Regions from separate parts of the Pontibacillus sp. HN14 genome, predicted to be linked through region 3. Evidence: riboswitches for the same ligand, from Rfam matches in the RefSeq annotation. Region 3 holds a riboswitch; each other region holds the start of a gene.
What was found. Region 3 has a riboswitch for S-adenosylmethionine ahead of LQ226_RS00805 (aminotransferase class I/II-fold pyridoxal phosphate-dependent enzyme). Riboswitches for the same ligand answer to the same signal wherever they lie in the genome.
Positions count from the first base shown of each region.

Region 1: linked by a shared signal. The riboswitch ahead of metK (methionine adenosyltransferase) and the one ahead of LQ226_RS00805 (aminotransferase class I/II-fold pyridoxal phosphate-dependent enzyme) in region 3 are both predicted to bind S-adenosylmethionine.
Region 2: linked by a shared signal. The riboswitch ahead of LQ226_RS12835 (LLM class flavin-dependent oxidoreductase) and the one ahead of LQ226_RS00805 (aminotransferase class I/II-fold pyridoxal phosphate-dependent enzyme) in region 3 are both predicted to bind S-adenosylmethionine.

Region 1 covers NZ_JAJOLR010000005.1:13,363-17,907, forward strand. The annotation lists gene asnB (asparagine synthase (glutamine-hydrolyzing)) at 1-1,001, opposite strand, end outside; gene metK (methionine adenosyltransferase) at 1,299-2,501, opposite strand; SAM riboswitch class I at 2,809-2,917, opposite strand; gene pckA (phosphoenolpyruvate carboxykinase (ATP)) at 3,420-4,545, shown strand, end outside.
Region 2 covers NZ_JAJOLR010000003.1:321,120-325,664, reverse strand. The annotation lists gene LQ226_RS12845 (D-glycero-alpha-D-manno-heptose-1,7-bisphosphate 7-phosphatase) at 1-85, opposite strand, end outside; gene LQ226_RS12840 (ATP-grasp domain-containing protein) at 170-1,129, opposite strand; gene LQ226_RS12835 (LLM class flavin-dependent oxidoreductase) at 1,126-2,187, opposite strand; SAM riboswitch class I at 2,352-2,443, opposite strand; gene LQ226_RS12830 (helix-turn-helix transcriptional regulator) at 2,712-3,977, shown strand; gene LQ226_RS21000 (hypothetical protein) at 4,149-4,280, shown strand.
Region 3 covers NZ_JAJOLR010000001.1:161,619-166,163, reverse strand. The annotation lists gene LQ226_RS00815 (glutathione ABC transporter substrate-binding protein) at 1-1,206, opposite strand, end outside; gene LQ226_RS00810 (gamma-glutamyl-gamma-aminobutyrate hydrolase family protein) at 1,370-2,107, shown strand; SAM riboswitch class I at 2,175-2,282, shown strand; gene LQ226_RS00805 (aminotransferase class I/II-fold pyridoxal phosphate-dependent enzyme) at 2,475-3,599, shown strand; gene LQ226_RS00800 (nucleoside hydrolase) at 3,706-4,545, opposite strand, start outside.

The DNA of each region.
Region 1 (4,545 bases), on a different contig from region 3:
TCCATATGCCACATGATTTTTGGAAGCTTTTGAACGTATTCTTCTGGTGTAATGATGTAAGAATGATTCTCTACACCAAGTTTCTCAGCTGTTTCTTTGGCCACATCCACTTCAGAAAAGCCTTCACGCTCAAACCCAACGGAGAACGTTTTTAAGTTCGGGTTGAACTCGCGCGCCATAGCAACAATAATTGAAGAATCGATTCCTCCGGATAAGAACGATCCAACAGGCACATCACTTCGCATATGCTTGTTGACTGAATCGTACATCACGTCCTGAATACGTTTAATCCATTCACTCTCGCTTCCTGCCACCTGAGTAAAAGTAGCATGCCAATAACGGTGGAACTTGATCGTTTTCCCTGGCTTTTTCACGAAATAATGACCAGGCTCTACTTTAGATATTCCATCTGTCAGTGTAAGAGGTTCCGGAACATACTGATAACTTAAATAATGTTGCAATGCTTCTGTGTTAACGAGCTCATTCTCCTGAAGGAGGGTGATGCTTTTCTTCTCAGAAGCGAAATAAGTGCCATCACTTTGTTCACTATAGAACAATGGTTTAATGCCAAATGGGTCACGTGCACCGTAAAAGGTTTGCTCTTCCTTATCCCATATTAAAATAGCGAACATACCACGAAGGTACGAAAAAGCTTCTTCTTGTTTAGCTTTAAATAAGGCCGCTATTACCTCTGTATCCGATTCTGTTTCAAATGTATACCCTTGCTTTTGAAGGTCTTCACGAAGCTCTACATAGTTATAGATCTCCCCGTTAAACACCATCCAAATCTTTTCGTCATCATAACTTAGTGGTTGATGACCGCTTTCTATATCAATAATACTTAAACGACGAAAACCAAAAGATATGTAATCATCATGATAATACCCTTCATCATCTGGGCCACGATGAGTAATAATGTCGTTTCTTCGCTTAAAAGACTGTTTTTGTTCTTCATCTACTGGAGATGGAACGTCTCGAATGACACCAATAAAACCGCACATACGAAGATCCTCACTTTCATTCACACTTTGATGTTTCAGTTTATCACAAAATGGTTGTAATTGTCAGAGACCACTCGATATCCTTCTCACCGAGCTGGTTTCCATACAAAACTACATGCATGCTTCACAATTATTCGTTTTACCCGTAAATTTATCGTCGGTAACGCTTAAGTTAAAATTATACCATGATTCCGACAGACTCTCACATTTTATCATGTTTTCACCGGACAAAGGACATGAGATTATCGTTCAGAACAAAAAAAGCATGGAACTGCCAGGCAATTCCATGCTCTTACGTTATTTAGAAGTCAATAATTGTTTTAGGTCCTCTGCTTTATCCGTTTGCTCCCATGGGAACTCAACGTCTGTACGACCGAAGTGACCATAAGCTGCTGTATCACGATAAATTGGACGGCGTAGGTCTAACATTTTAATGATGCCAGCTGGACGAAGATCGAATTTCTCACGAACCGCTTCAACTAACGTCTCTTCTGAAACTTTCCCTGTACCAAATGTGTTAATAGAAATGGAAACAGGTTGAGCCACGCCAATTGCGTAAGCTAACTGAACTTCACAAGAATCTGCTAATCCTGCAGCGACTATATTCTTCGCTACATATCTGGCAGCATAAGCTGCTGAACGGTCAACTTTCGTTGCATCTTTACCACTAAATGCTCCACCACCGTGACGGGCATATCCGCCGTAGGTATCCACGATAATCTTACGGCCTGTTAAACCAGCATCCCCTTGAGGTCCGCCGATTACAAAGCGACCAGTCGGATTAATGAAATATTTAGTTTGCTCATCAAGTAGTTCTGTCGGAACAATCGGAGCAATGACATGTTCTTTTAAATCCTTTTGAATTTGTTCTAGTGTTATTTCTGGGTGATGCTGAGTGGAGATGACAATCGTGTCAATACGAACAGGTTGATCATGTTCGTCATACTCTACGGTAACCTGAGTTTTACCATCAGGACGAAGGTAAGGAACGGTTTCATCATTGCGCACGTCAGACAAACGTTTCGCCAGTTTATGAGCTAAAGAGATTGGAAGTGGCATTAGTTCAGGAGTTTCGTTATTTGCATAACCAAACATTAACCCCTGGTCTCCCGCACCAATATTCTCAATTTCACGATCAGTCATTTGACCTTCTCGTGCTTCAAGCGCTTCATTTACTCCTGCAGCAATATCAGGTGATTGTTCATCAATTGCTGTTAATACAGCACACGTTTCTGCATCGAAACCATATTTCGCACGCGTGTAGCCAATATCCTTAATCGTATTACGGACAATTGATTGAATATCCACGTACGTATTTGTTGAGATTTCCCCTGATACAAGAACTAACCCTGTTGTAACAGTTGTTTCACATGCTACGCGAGCGTTAGGATCATTTTTTAAGATTTCATCTAGTATAGCATCAGAAATTTGGTCACAGATTTTATCCGGATGCCCTCCTGTAACTGATTCTGATGTAAACAAGCGGCGATTTGCAGCCATTCCCTCAAACTCCTCCTTTAAAATACTCTTATCTTTGAGACGGAACTCATCACCCAGCTATCTATCTCAGTAAAATAAACCAGCAGGTTGTGCACTCCTTAATTACAGGAAATAGCATCACTTCAAACCAACATACCGGTATTTATTCATATATTATAAACGAATGAAAAATCTACATGAGAAAACCTCGAAATCCGCTAAATATAGCAAATGCCGATGATTTACCATTATACCTTTAAAGCTTTAGAAACTTTTGAAAGTATAAAAAATCCCTTCCCATAACGAGCAAAGGGAAAGGGTCCATTCGCTCTTATCGTTCAAGGATCTCTCCCTGCATCAGGTTAGCACCTTTTCATGTATAAATGACGGTTGCTGGGTTTCATAGGGCCTGTCCCTCCACCTTCTCTGGATAAGATAGTTTCCGTTCGCGACTTATCATAACGTTTTCGCCCCCTTCTGTCAACTAAGTAGAGAGCGTTATCAATGCTCTTTGACGCTACATGTACCATTATTTCTGTTCATTTTGTAACCCGTTCTATAAGCTTTTTCATAAAGATAACTCTTAAAAAGGAAAAAGCTACTCGAACATCGAAGTAAATTAAGGAATCAAATCGGTAGCTATTTGTTCTGTTCTCTAATAACCTTTATATAGCACCGATCATTTTCTAGCTCACATCCTTGCTACCATCTCCTATCTTTTTAATTTATTTTACATTTATAGTCACAAATTCGCCGTAATTTCATTATAAAATAGTATGGACTAATAAAATGAATGTGTTATACTAATTACAAATTGCATCTGATCCGCTATTTAAAACCCCGGATTGGATAATAGAATGCATAGGCATTTACGTAATTTAAAATGGCTTTGGCAAAGATCCAAAGTTCAAAATTTAAAATAAAGGCAGGTTCTTGAGCATGAATACGGTGAATCAAGCGTCCATAATCAAAGAATTAATTACACAACCTAACGTATTAACCAATTTATGTGTGGGAGAACTCGTTGAAAAAGTTCTTCAGCGGAACGAAGGTACATTAACAGCAACAGGAGCGATCAGAGCCGAAACAGGACGTTATACTGGCCGTTCGCCTCAAGATAAGTTTACCGTGAAAGACGAAGTTTCAAAAGACACTGTAGACTGGGGAAGTGTAAACCAACCAATTTCAGAGGAGATTTTTGAAAACCTTTACCATAAAGTAGTTGATTTCTTAAAGGAAAAAGAAGAGGTATTTGTATTTAATGGTTTTGCTGGAGCAGACGAACGCTACCGTTTACCAATCCAAATTATCAACGAACGTGCATGGCATAATCTTTTTGCTCACCAACTATTTATTCGTCCAACAGAAGATGAACTCGCCGAACATGTAAGCGAATTCACTGTAATATCTGCCCCTTCCTTTAAAGCAGATCCAGCCCAAGATGGCACGAATTCAGAAGCCTTCATAATGGTCTCATTCAAACACCGCGTCGTCCTAATCGGTGGTACAGAATATGCTGGAGAAATTAAAAAGTCGATCTTCTCCGTTATGAACTACCTTCTACCTGAACAAGATGTACTCCCAATGCACTGTTCTGCTAACGTTGGAAAAGAGGGAGATGTAGCGTTATTCTTCGGACTTTCCGGTACTGGGAAAACGACCTTATCCGCCGATCCAGAGCGTCGTTTAATTGGTGATGACGAGCATGGATGGTCAAATCGTGGCGTATTCAATATCGAAGGTGGATGTTATGCAAAATGCATTAATCTATCTGAAGAAAACGAGCCTCAAATCTATAAAGCTATTCGGTTCGGGTCTGTTCTTGAGAATGTCATCTTGCACCCAGGTACCAGAGAACCTGACTACGATGATACAACTTTAACAGAGAATACAAGAGTCGCTTACCCAATCCAGAACATCCATAATATCGTTGAGCCAAGTATCGCTGGTCATCCAAATACCATTATCTTTCTTACAGCGGATGCTTTCGGCGTCTTACCACCGATTAGCAAGCTGACTAAGGAACAAGCGATGTACCATTTCTTAAGTGGATATACGAGCAAAC
Region 2 (4,545 bases), on a different contig from region 3:
CCCGTTTATTCACGAATTTTACACGGTCTGTCAGAACTTCGTTGATGACTCCGTCTCGGTCTAAAAATACAGCACGCTTTGGCATTATCGATCCCTCCAACTGTGGTTTACCTCGTAGTATACCCAAACCCTCCCGACATAAAAAAAGCAAAGCCAGAAAAGGCTTTGCTTAGGAAGAGGATACGGCAGTGGGATAGCGTTCTTTAAGGCGATCCCCTAAATACGTGGCAAGCTGAAGCATTCCGTATACTCCTGACACTGCTTCTGCATCACTATTGTAGTTGGTGTTCGTGTTCACGTCATACGTATAAAGATTGCCGTTATGATCTTGTATGGCTTCAATGCCAGCTACTTTAATGTTGTTTGAAAGAAGGAAGGACTCGTATGATTGGATAATGGGATCACTATACCCTTCAAGAATTTCAAACTTTGCGCCACCTGTTTCTTCAGATCCGGTTGGGCAATAGAGATCGTCAATCGTGCACGCATCAGCCGGGCACAATTCAAAGCCTTCAGACGTATCAACTTTTACTGCATAAAGGAATTTTCCTCCGACGAATTCGTGACGAACGATATAAGGTTTAGGAGCTTCGATATATTGCTGTACAAGCGTAATGCCGTCGACAGGTTCTTCAAATGAATCCCCGTACACATATTCCTGAAGAGCTTCAATAGAATGGAACAGCTGAACGCCTTGCCCTTTGCCGGCACGATTATGCTTTGTAATAAAGGGTGCCAAGTCCAGCTGTTTGGCTGCTTCAATAATTTGATCTTTCCCGACAGCTGTGATGGTCTTCGGTGTCGTAATCCCTTCTTGGTTTAACGCCATATACTGATTTACTTTGCTGAGCTCAAGTCGCAAAGCACGGCTTCCATTTACAACCGTACGATCGTGGCGTTCGAGCCAGGCCAGAACAGCTTCTGTAAACTCCGGTGCGAAGCGGTGATCCCGAGTGTGAGAGGATGCGCTCATTCTATTGTAAAAGATGCCTTCTGGTGGTTCCTTTGAGAGATCAATCGTTCCCTGATCTAAATGCCATAATTCAAAAGGCAATTCTAGTTCTTCTAAGCGGTTCGTTAAATGATCTGTCCATTCATCATTTTCGTGTAAGACGTAAATCTTTGTCATTGTGGTACCTCCTTGAAGTGTGTGCGTTTCTCTTCTACGAGTGGCATAACATCACGACTGAAGCGCTCCATTTCTTCTAGCTGCGGGGAGCATTGAAGAAGGAGAAGGTCGAGCCCAGCTTGTTCATATTGAAGGATGCGCTCAGCGATCGTTTCTGGCGTGCCGATGAGCTTCGGGCGTAGTCCTCGGTTAGAGACCGAGTAATCTTGCAGGTCTACTTGTTGCTCAAGCTGCGACTTACTCGTGAAATCCTGGTAGCCTGCATAGGCCCCTGAGTCTTTCACGTTTGTGATTCGATTTAATTCTTCAAGCGCTTCTTCTTCTGTATCTCTGCAAATGACGTAAGCGGCCATTCCAAACGATTGGAGCGGTTCATGCCCGCTTAAAGATCGCCGTTCTTTCATATCGTTAATCTTTGTTTTTATTTCATCTACGGTGCCGCCGTGCATGACGTAGGCGTCGCAGTGATTTACGATGGTTTGTTTTCCTCTGTTGCTCTCCCCACCTGCATATAGTTTCGGATAAGGCTTTTGGATAGGCTTTGGATGAAGGTGCGTGTTCTCGATAGAATAGAAGTTGCCGTTATAGCTGACGGGTTCTTCTTCAGTCCAAAGGGATTTTAAAACCGTTAAGAATTCATCGGTTCGGTCATATCGCTCATCATGAGCGGTAAAGGAGCCTCCGTACTGTTTGGCTTCTTCCTCCCACCAGGCGGAAACGACGTTTAGTGTGAATCGGCCACCTGAGATCCTGTCAATATTGGCGGCCATCTTAGCCGTGATGGCTGCATTGTGAAAGTTTGGCCGGACCGCTGCCATAATCTCCGTTTTCTCTGTCACAGCAGCCAAAGCTGCTGCAGTCGTCCAAGCTTCTAAGGAATCCTGATCGGTTCCTTTAATATCATTTAAATACAACTCTGCAATAAGCGTTGAATCAAACCCTAATTGTTCGCCTTGTTGCACGACCTTTTTCGCATAATCGAATGTAGGAGGCATACTCTCATGCTCCACATTACGCAACCAGCCGCCAAAGATCGGTAACCAATATCCGTATCTCACCTGACTCAGCTCCTCTTTGTAATAGTATATCAGATTAAACAACCCTAGTTACTCGGAATTAAGAAAAAAGCGTCTAAATTCCTTCTATATATATGAAGGAATGATTGAAAAAACCCCTCTACTTGTCTGATTGACGAGAAGAGGGGTTGTAAGGGTGTCCCGCTCTCTCATCTTGTTTGGAATTGGCACGGTATTCACATCAGAACCCGTTGCCGAGGTTTCAAAGGGCCAGTCCCTCCACCTCTCTTGATAAGAAGAGTTAATTTTCGAAATTTTTGTTGGTTATTATATTACGCTGTTGTATGGAAGATGTCAATAAAAAGGAAGTCCAATCTTTCATATTAGACGTTCGTATATTTTCAAGTACTGCTCCTAGGTATAATTTCCTATTCAAAATGGGGTCTTCCTTCCTGATTCAGGATGATGAAATGTTTGATAAACTAATACTAAGGAAATATTTTTTCAATTTTCTGCATCTTCGTTGATCACATACAACTAGTCCACTATGGTATGGAGGAATCTGGGTGAACATTGGGAGAAGAATTAAATACGTAAGGCAATTACGTGGTTTATCACAGAGTGAACTTAGTGTTGGAGTTGTTTCAGCTACTCACCTTAGCAATATTGAGTCAGGTAAGTACGTTCCGTCGAAGGATATTCTTGTGCTCTTTGCAGAACGGCTTGGGGTGGAGGAGGACTACTTGTTTAATTACGATCAGAAAGATCAGACGATAATTGATCTGATAGTAGAACTGAAAGGTGCGGTCATTATTGGTGATGCCCCTAGAGTAGGGAATCTGTTAGATCGTTTGGAATCTTTAGAGAAGCAAGTCGTTAAGGGCATGTATACTGAATTGCTATATGCACTTATTAAAGGAGCCCATCTAATGAAAACAGGAGGCAATTCAGATGAATTGTCTTCGATTCAGCTATTAGTTAATCTTTATGTAAAAGAAGATGAGAAGATAGACGATGCGGTGCTTTTGTCGTTCTATGATTACTATTACGGCTTTTATCATTTTCAACATAATCATTTACAAAAAAGCTTAAAACACTACAACAGGCTCGTAGCGCAAACTCATGATGAATTAGAAAAAGGCCTATTCTTCTACAATATCTCCTTGTTGCATAAGCACAACAGAGAGTATTATAAAGCGATTGATGCAGCGAAAGAATGCCTTGATGTGTTCCAAAAAAAGCTCGAATGGGATCGGTTAGGCGAAACGTACAACATGATCGGGGCTATGCATTGGGAGATGGATGAGTGTGAAACGGCAATGGAGTATCTCCTTAAGGGGGAGAAGATTGTTTCCATCACGAACAATGAGAAGTTAAAAAGCCGCATTCATCATAATTGTGGACTGATTAATAAACAACTGGGTGATTACGGGGCGGCCATCTATTATTTCAGGAAGTCGATAGAGACTAAAATAGAGAGTGGAGACCTGCACAATATCGTTCTTCCCTACCGTTCCTTAATCGGAAGTTTAATAGACCGTGATAAGATTGAAGAAGCTAAACTCGTTCTTGATCACGCACGCGAGCATTGCCAGTCTGAACAGGATCAGTACTTTTTAAAAGAATTAGAAGCCTTTATCTTTGAGAAAGAGGGAAGATTTGAAGATTTTGAACGCTGCATGAATGACTTAATAAAAGAATTAGAAAAACGCGACTACCACTTTAAATTAAAAGGACTCTATGAACGGCTTGGTGATTATTATTATAAGAATAGGAAATATAAATTAGCTGCTTCTTATATGAAGAAAGAAATTCAGTTAAGCTCCGTCTAAGCCATGTAGTGGAGTCCATTTAAGTGGATAACTATAAAGCGTTGCAAAACTTTCCCGTAAAACCGGCAATTTTATTGAGTGTTTTTGTAATGTTTTGTTTTATCTCTTTATTATTCAAAATAATCAAAAATTTATGTATGATGTTTATAGATTATTCAAGGAGGGCTTATCGTGAAAAAGTTAACTACTGTAGTAGCAGCTATTCTATTGACGCTAGGTTTTGGGATCTTTCAGGGAGGATTCGATATGGCTGGTGAAGAGTCTGACGTAGCCGGGTTAAATGACGAAGAGGTAGTTAGCTAAAGTCTCCCCCTTTAGCTAAGAATCAACTATAAATTATAGAGCGCATAAAGGGACGCATGGTTCATAGTCAGGGTGGATCTCTGAAATGAAACCAGTCCCTTTTTTGTTGCTCAGCTTCATTCACGTGAGTCTATAACTACTGTTGATCAACAGTAGTTATAGACTTTTTTATTTTAGAGGAAAAAAGGGGGGGATAGAGCCTGGATTTAAGCGAGGTTTTTGCATCTGAACCTTTGTCTGTAGACAAAGGTTCTAGCGATATTGA
Region 3 (4,545 bases):
ACCTTCCATTGGTACCACGTTTAACGTGACACCGACTTCGCTTAACTGTTGTTTATAGAATGACATCATTTTTTGCTTTAACGAGCTTGTACCGCCCCAAATAGTTGTTTCAAAGCCATCTGGATAACCTGCTTCTGCAAGTAATTCCTTCGCTTTCTCAGGATCGTACTCATACACTTCTTGTTCTTCATAGTGCTGTGTATTTGGCGCAATCACAGATTTCGTTGTAGACGCATAGCCATCGTACACAACTTTGATATACGCTTCTTTGTCGATTGCATAGTTCAATGCTTTACGAACCTTTGGATTCGTAAATGGTTCTTTCATCGTGTTCATAGAGAAATACTTCACAACAAGAGATGGTTTCGTTTCAATGGAAACCCCGTCTTCTTCTTTAAGTGTCTCAACCTGGTTCGGTGCTACAGGGAATGCGAAATCCGCTTCGCCTGTTTGAAGCATCGCTACGCGTGATCCACTTTCAGGTACCGGTTTGAACTTAATTTGGTCAACTTTCGGTACTCCTTCTTCGCGGTAATCTTCATTCTTCTTAACCGTCAGATGATCGCCGCTTTTCCATTCAACAAATTCAAAAGGTCCAGTACCCGCTGGGTTACGAGCCAGGTCTTGATTGCTTTGTTCTAGTGCTTTCGGGCTGATCATCGCAGCTGCTGGGTGCGCGAAGTTATTCGGCATAGCGCCAAATGGTTCTTTCAGCGTAACTTTCACTTCATATTCACTAAGTACTTCTGTCTTCTCAACAAGTTCAAATAAAGAGGCGCGACGAAGCTGGCTCTCAGGATTGGATAAACGATCGATGTTCGCTTTTACCGCTTCTGCATTAAAAGGAGCCCCGTCGTGGAATTTGATTCCTTCTTTTAATGTAAAAGTAAATTCAGTTGAATCTTCATTCGCACTATAGTCTTTCGCTAAGACTGGTACGATATTTAAATCTTCATCAAATCCAAGTAAGCCTTCGTAAATGGCAGACTGTGCTGAATAAGATTGGTTGTCGTTCGTGTCATGCGGGTCTAAACTTGTAAAGTTGCTCTCCACCGCAATCGTTAATCCTTCTTCACTAGAAGGGGGCGTTGCTTTTTCATTATTTTTAGAAGATGTGTCCTCTTCAGAATCTCCGCCGTTGCTGCAACCAGCCACAACAAGTACGAGGGCAAGAGATAGGACTGTAAGTAACCGTGATAATTTCACCAATAAACTCCCCTTTTAAATTTTTTAATTGAATTTAGACCATTTCACTAGCTATACTATAATGGCATGCAATTCTTATCAAATTACTTGGATTTTATAACAGAAATAGTTCACTGTCAAAAAATAAATATTAAAACTTTAACAAAAAGGAGTTTCCTTTCCTATGAAACCACTTATCGGAATATCTGGAAGTATTATAATTGACCAAGGCGGCCGCTTCCCTGGTTATGACCGCGCCTACGTTAACAATGACTATGTTCAATCCGTATTACGAGCAGGAGGTGTGCCTTTTATTCTCCCTGTATTAGAGGATGATGAAGCCGTCACAGCTCAAGCGGCTGCGATGGATGGTCTTGTTCTTTCTGGAGGCCAAGATGTAAATCCATTACTCTATAATGAAGAACCAAGACCAAAACAAGGCTCCCCGTTCCCAGAGCGTGACCATTCAGAAGCCATTCTCGCTAAAGAAATGATTCGTCAGGGTAAGCCTGTATTTGCGATCTGCCGCGGAGTGCAAATCTTGAACGTAACGTACGGGGGCTCCCTCTACCAAGATGTCTCCTATATGGATCAGGAGCCATTAAAGCACGATCAGTACAATAAACCTTGGCAAGAATCTCATACCATCACAACAGAGCCTGACAGTGTGATGCGCGAACAATTCGGTGAAACAACTATCACAAACTCCTTCCACCACCAGGCCATCAAAGACGTTGCGCCAGGCTTTAAAGCGACAGCCTATGCAGCAGACGGAGTGGTTGAAGCCATAGAGAAAGAAGACACTCAAAGCTTCGTGATCGGTGTGCAATGGCACGCAGAAATGATGACTTCTAAGCATGAGCGCATGCAACAATTATTCGATCGATTCGTCAGAGAAGTCATTAACGTAAAAAAATTCTGATATCTTATTGCATGAACGATTATTTTTTTGTATAGTATAGAGAAAATTAAATCAAACACTTTCTTATTTCTTATTCAGAGAAGCCGAGGGATCTGGTCCGTAGACGCTTCAGCAACCTATCGTACACGATGTGGTGCTCCTTCCAGCAAGTGACGAGTCACTTGAAAGATAAGAAGAAGTGCACCTTACCCGCAAAAGGCTCTTCTTCTGAAGAGCCTTTTTCTAATGCGTTTACGCACTAAAGCACTGACGCGTGTCAGACACGCTTTTGCTCGTTAAAGCAGTGAATGGTGTCTGACACGCTTTCTTACACTAAAGCAGTGACGGGTGTCTGGCACGCTTTACTATACTAAAGGAGATGATAAATGTGAGACGATATGAAATTGAAACGGAATTTGCGCAAACTGGAAACCGAAGTGAGAGTATAACAGGGACGGTCAATCCTCCCCTTTATTTATCAACGGCCTACCGTCATCCTGGGGTTGGTCAATCAATGGGCTATGATTACGTACGAACAGGAAATCCGACTCGTAATCTATTAGAAGATAAAATTGCGGAGCTAGAGAGCGGACGAGAAGGGTTTGCATTCAGTTCAGGAATGGCTGCTATCCAGGCGATTTTCTCCATCTATGAACCTGGAGATCATTTCATTGTGACACAAGACGTCTACGGAGGTTCTTATCGTTTATTTGAAACGCATTTCAAGAAGTTTGGACTTTCTTTCTCCTATGTCCAAGGAAATGGCAGAAAGGAATTTGAAGCCTGTATCCAGTCAAATACAAAAGGCATTTTCATCGAATCACCAACAAATCCTCTTATGCATCAAATTAATATAGAAGAAATCGCTCAGCTTACAAACGAGCGGGACCTTCATTTAATTGTAGATAACACGTTTTATACCCCGTATATCCAGCGCCCTATTGAACTTGGAGCAGATATCGTGATCCACAGTGCAACGAAATACATAGGAGGACACAACGATTGTCTGGCAGGACTTGTCGTCGCCGAAAGTGAAGAGGTATGCACTTCTCTACGTTTAGAACAAAATGGTTCAGGCGCGGTGTTGTCCCCATTTGACAGCTGGCTTTTAATACGAGGCCTTAAAACCCTGCCTCTCCGCATGAAGCAACAGGAACAAAATGCGAAAGAGCTTGTTCAATTTCTCTCCGAACATTCACTAATAGCGGATGTATTATACCCTGGTCGCGGCGGAATGATCTCCTTCCGTGTCACAGAGGAAGCGCTCGCTCCTAAACTACTAGAATACTTTGAGCTTATTACATTTGCTGAGAGCCTTGGTGGGGTGGAAACGTTTATTACCTATCCGGCTACCCAAACCCATGCGGATATCCCAGAAGACGTGCGCACCAGTTACGGCGTCTGCAACCGGCTTCTTCGCCTATCTGTTGGAATCGAATCCATTGAAGATCTCACGGCAGACTTCGCACATGCACTCGACCACGCAAACCAAAGCCTAAGCACCACCAACTAAACCACACTGGTGTCAGACACGCGTCATTCTGATAAAGCAATAAAGCGTGTCTGACACCATTCCTTTCTCTAAAGCATTAAAGGGTGTCTGACACGCTTTATTAGGGTTAAATGTTACCAATAATCGTTGTGGTGATTTCTGTAATAAAGGAAGGGTAATCGATATCGAGTAGTATTTCACAATAGTTATTGAAGGTTTCATTTACCTGGGGTTGGTCCCTGAAATCTGCTACGCTGACCCCTGTGGTTAAGTAAGAAGACTCTTCTACGGTCACATTCCGCTTCACACTTTTAAATAATGATGGGTTCGAAACGTAAACTATTGTTAATAAATCATGCATGGGGGCACCGTTCAAAGAAGGGTGTTGTTTTTGATAAAAAGCATAATACGGTTCATAGAGTTTACCTATCAGAGAGCCAATTTCCGTTACGGATTCACTGACGATATTCTCTACGATATACGGTGTAATAACCCCTTTCATTGAAGCGTTTAAAGGACAGAGAACGATTTTATCAGGTCCTGTATTCTCTAACACTACATTTGCAGCCACGGGATCACCAAAGAAATTGGCCTCCGCATAAGGCGTAACATTTCCAGGTACTAAAAACGCTCCTCCCATAATGACCACCCTTGAGGTCCTCTGCATCCTTTCAGGTGAAATAATGTAAGCCATAGCCAAGGAGGTAAGGCGTCCCATGTTAACAATAACAAGGTCCTCTGTTTCATCAATAATTTCAAACACCTTATCAAAATTATAAAAAGTAAATTCCTCAATCTCTGTCTCTATATTACCTAAGCCACTAATCCCATGGATCTCTTCATAATAAGTAGGCTCATCCCCGGCAAATGCCCGCGAAGCCCCACTGATTAAAGGGACACTTACCTTATTCAACTGTTTTAACACATAATAAGCGTTACGAGTTACTTTTTCTTTTGATACATTCCC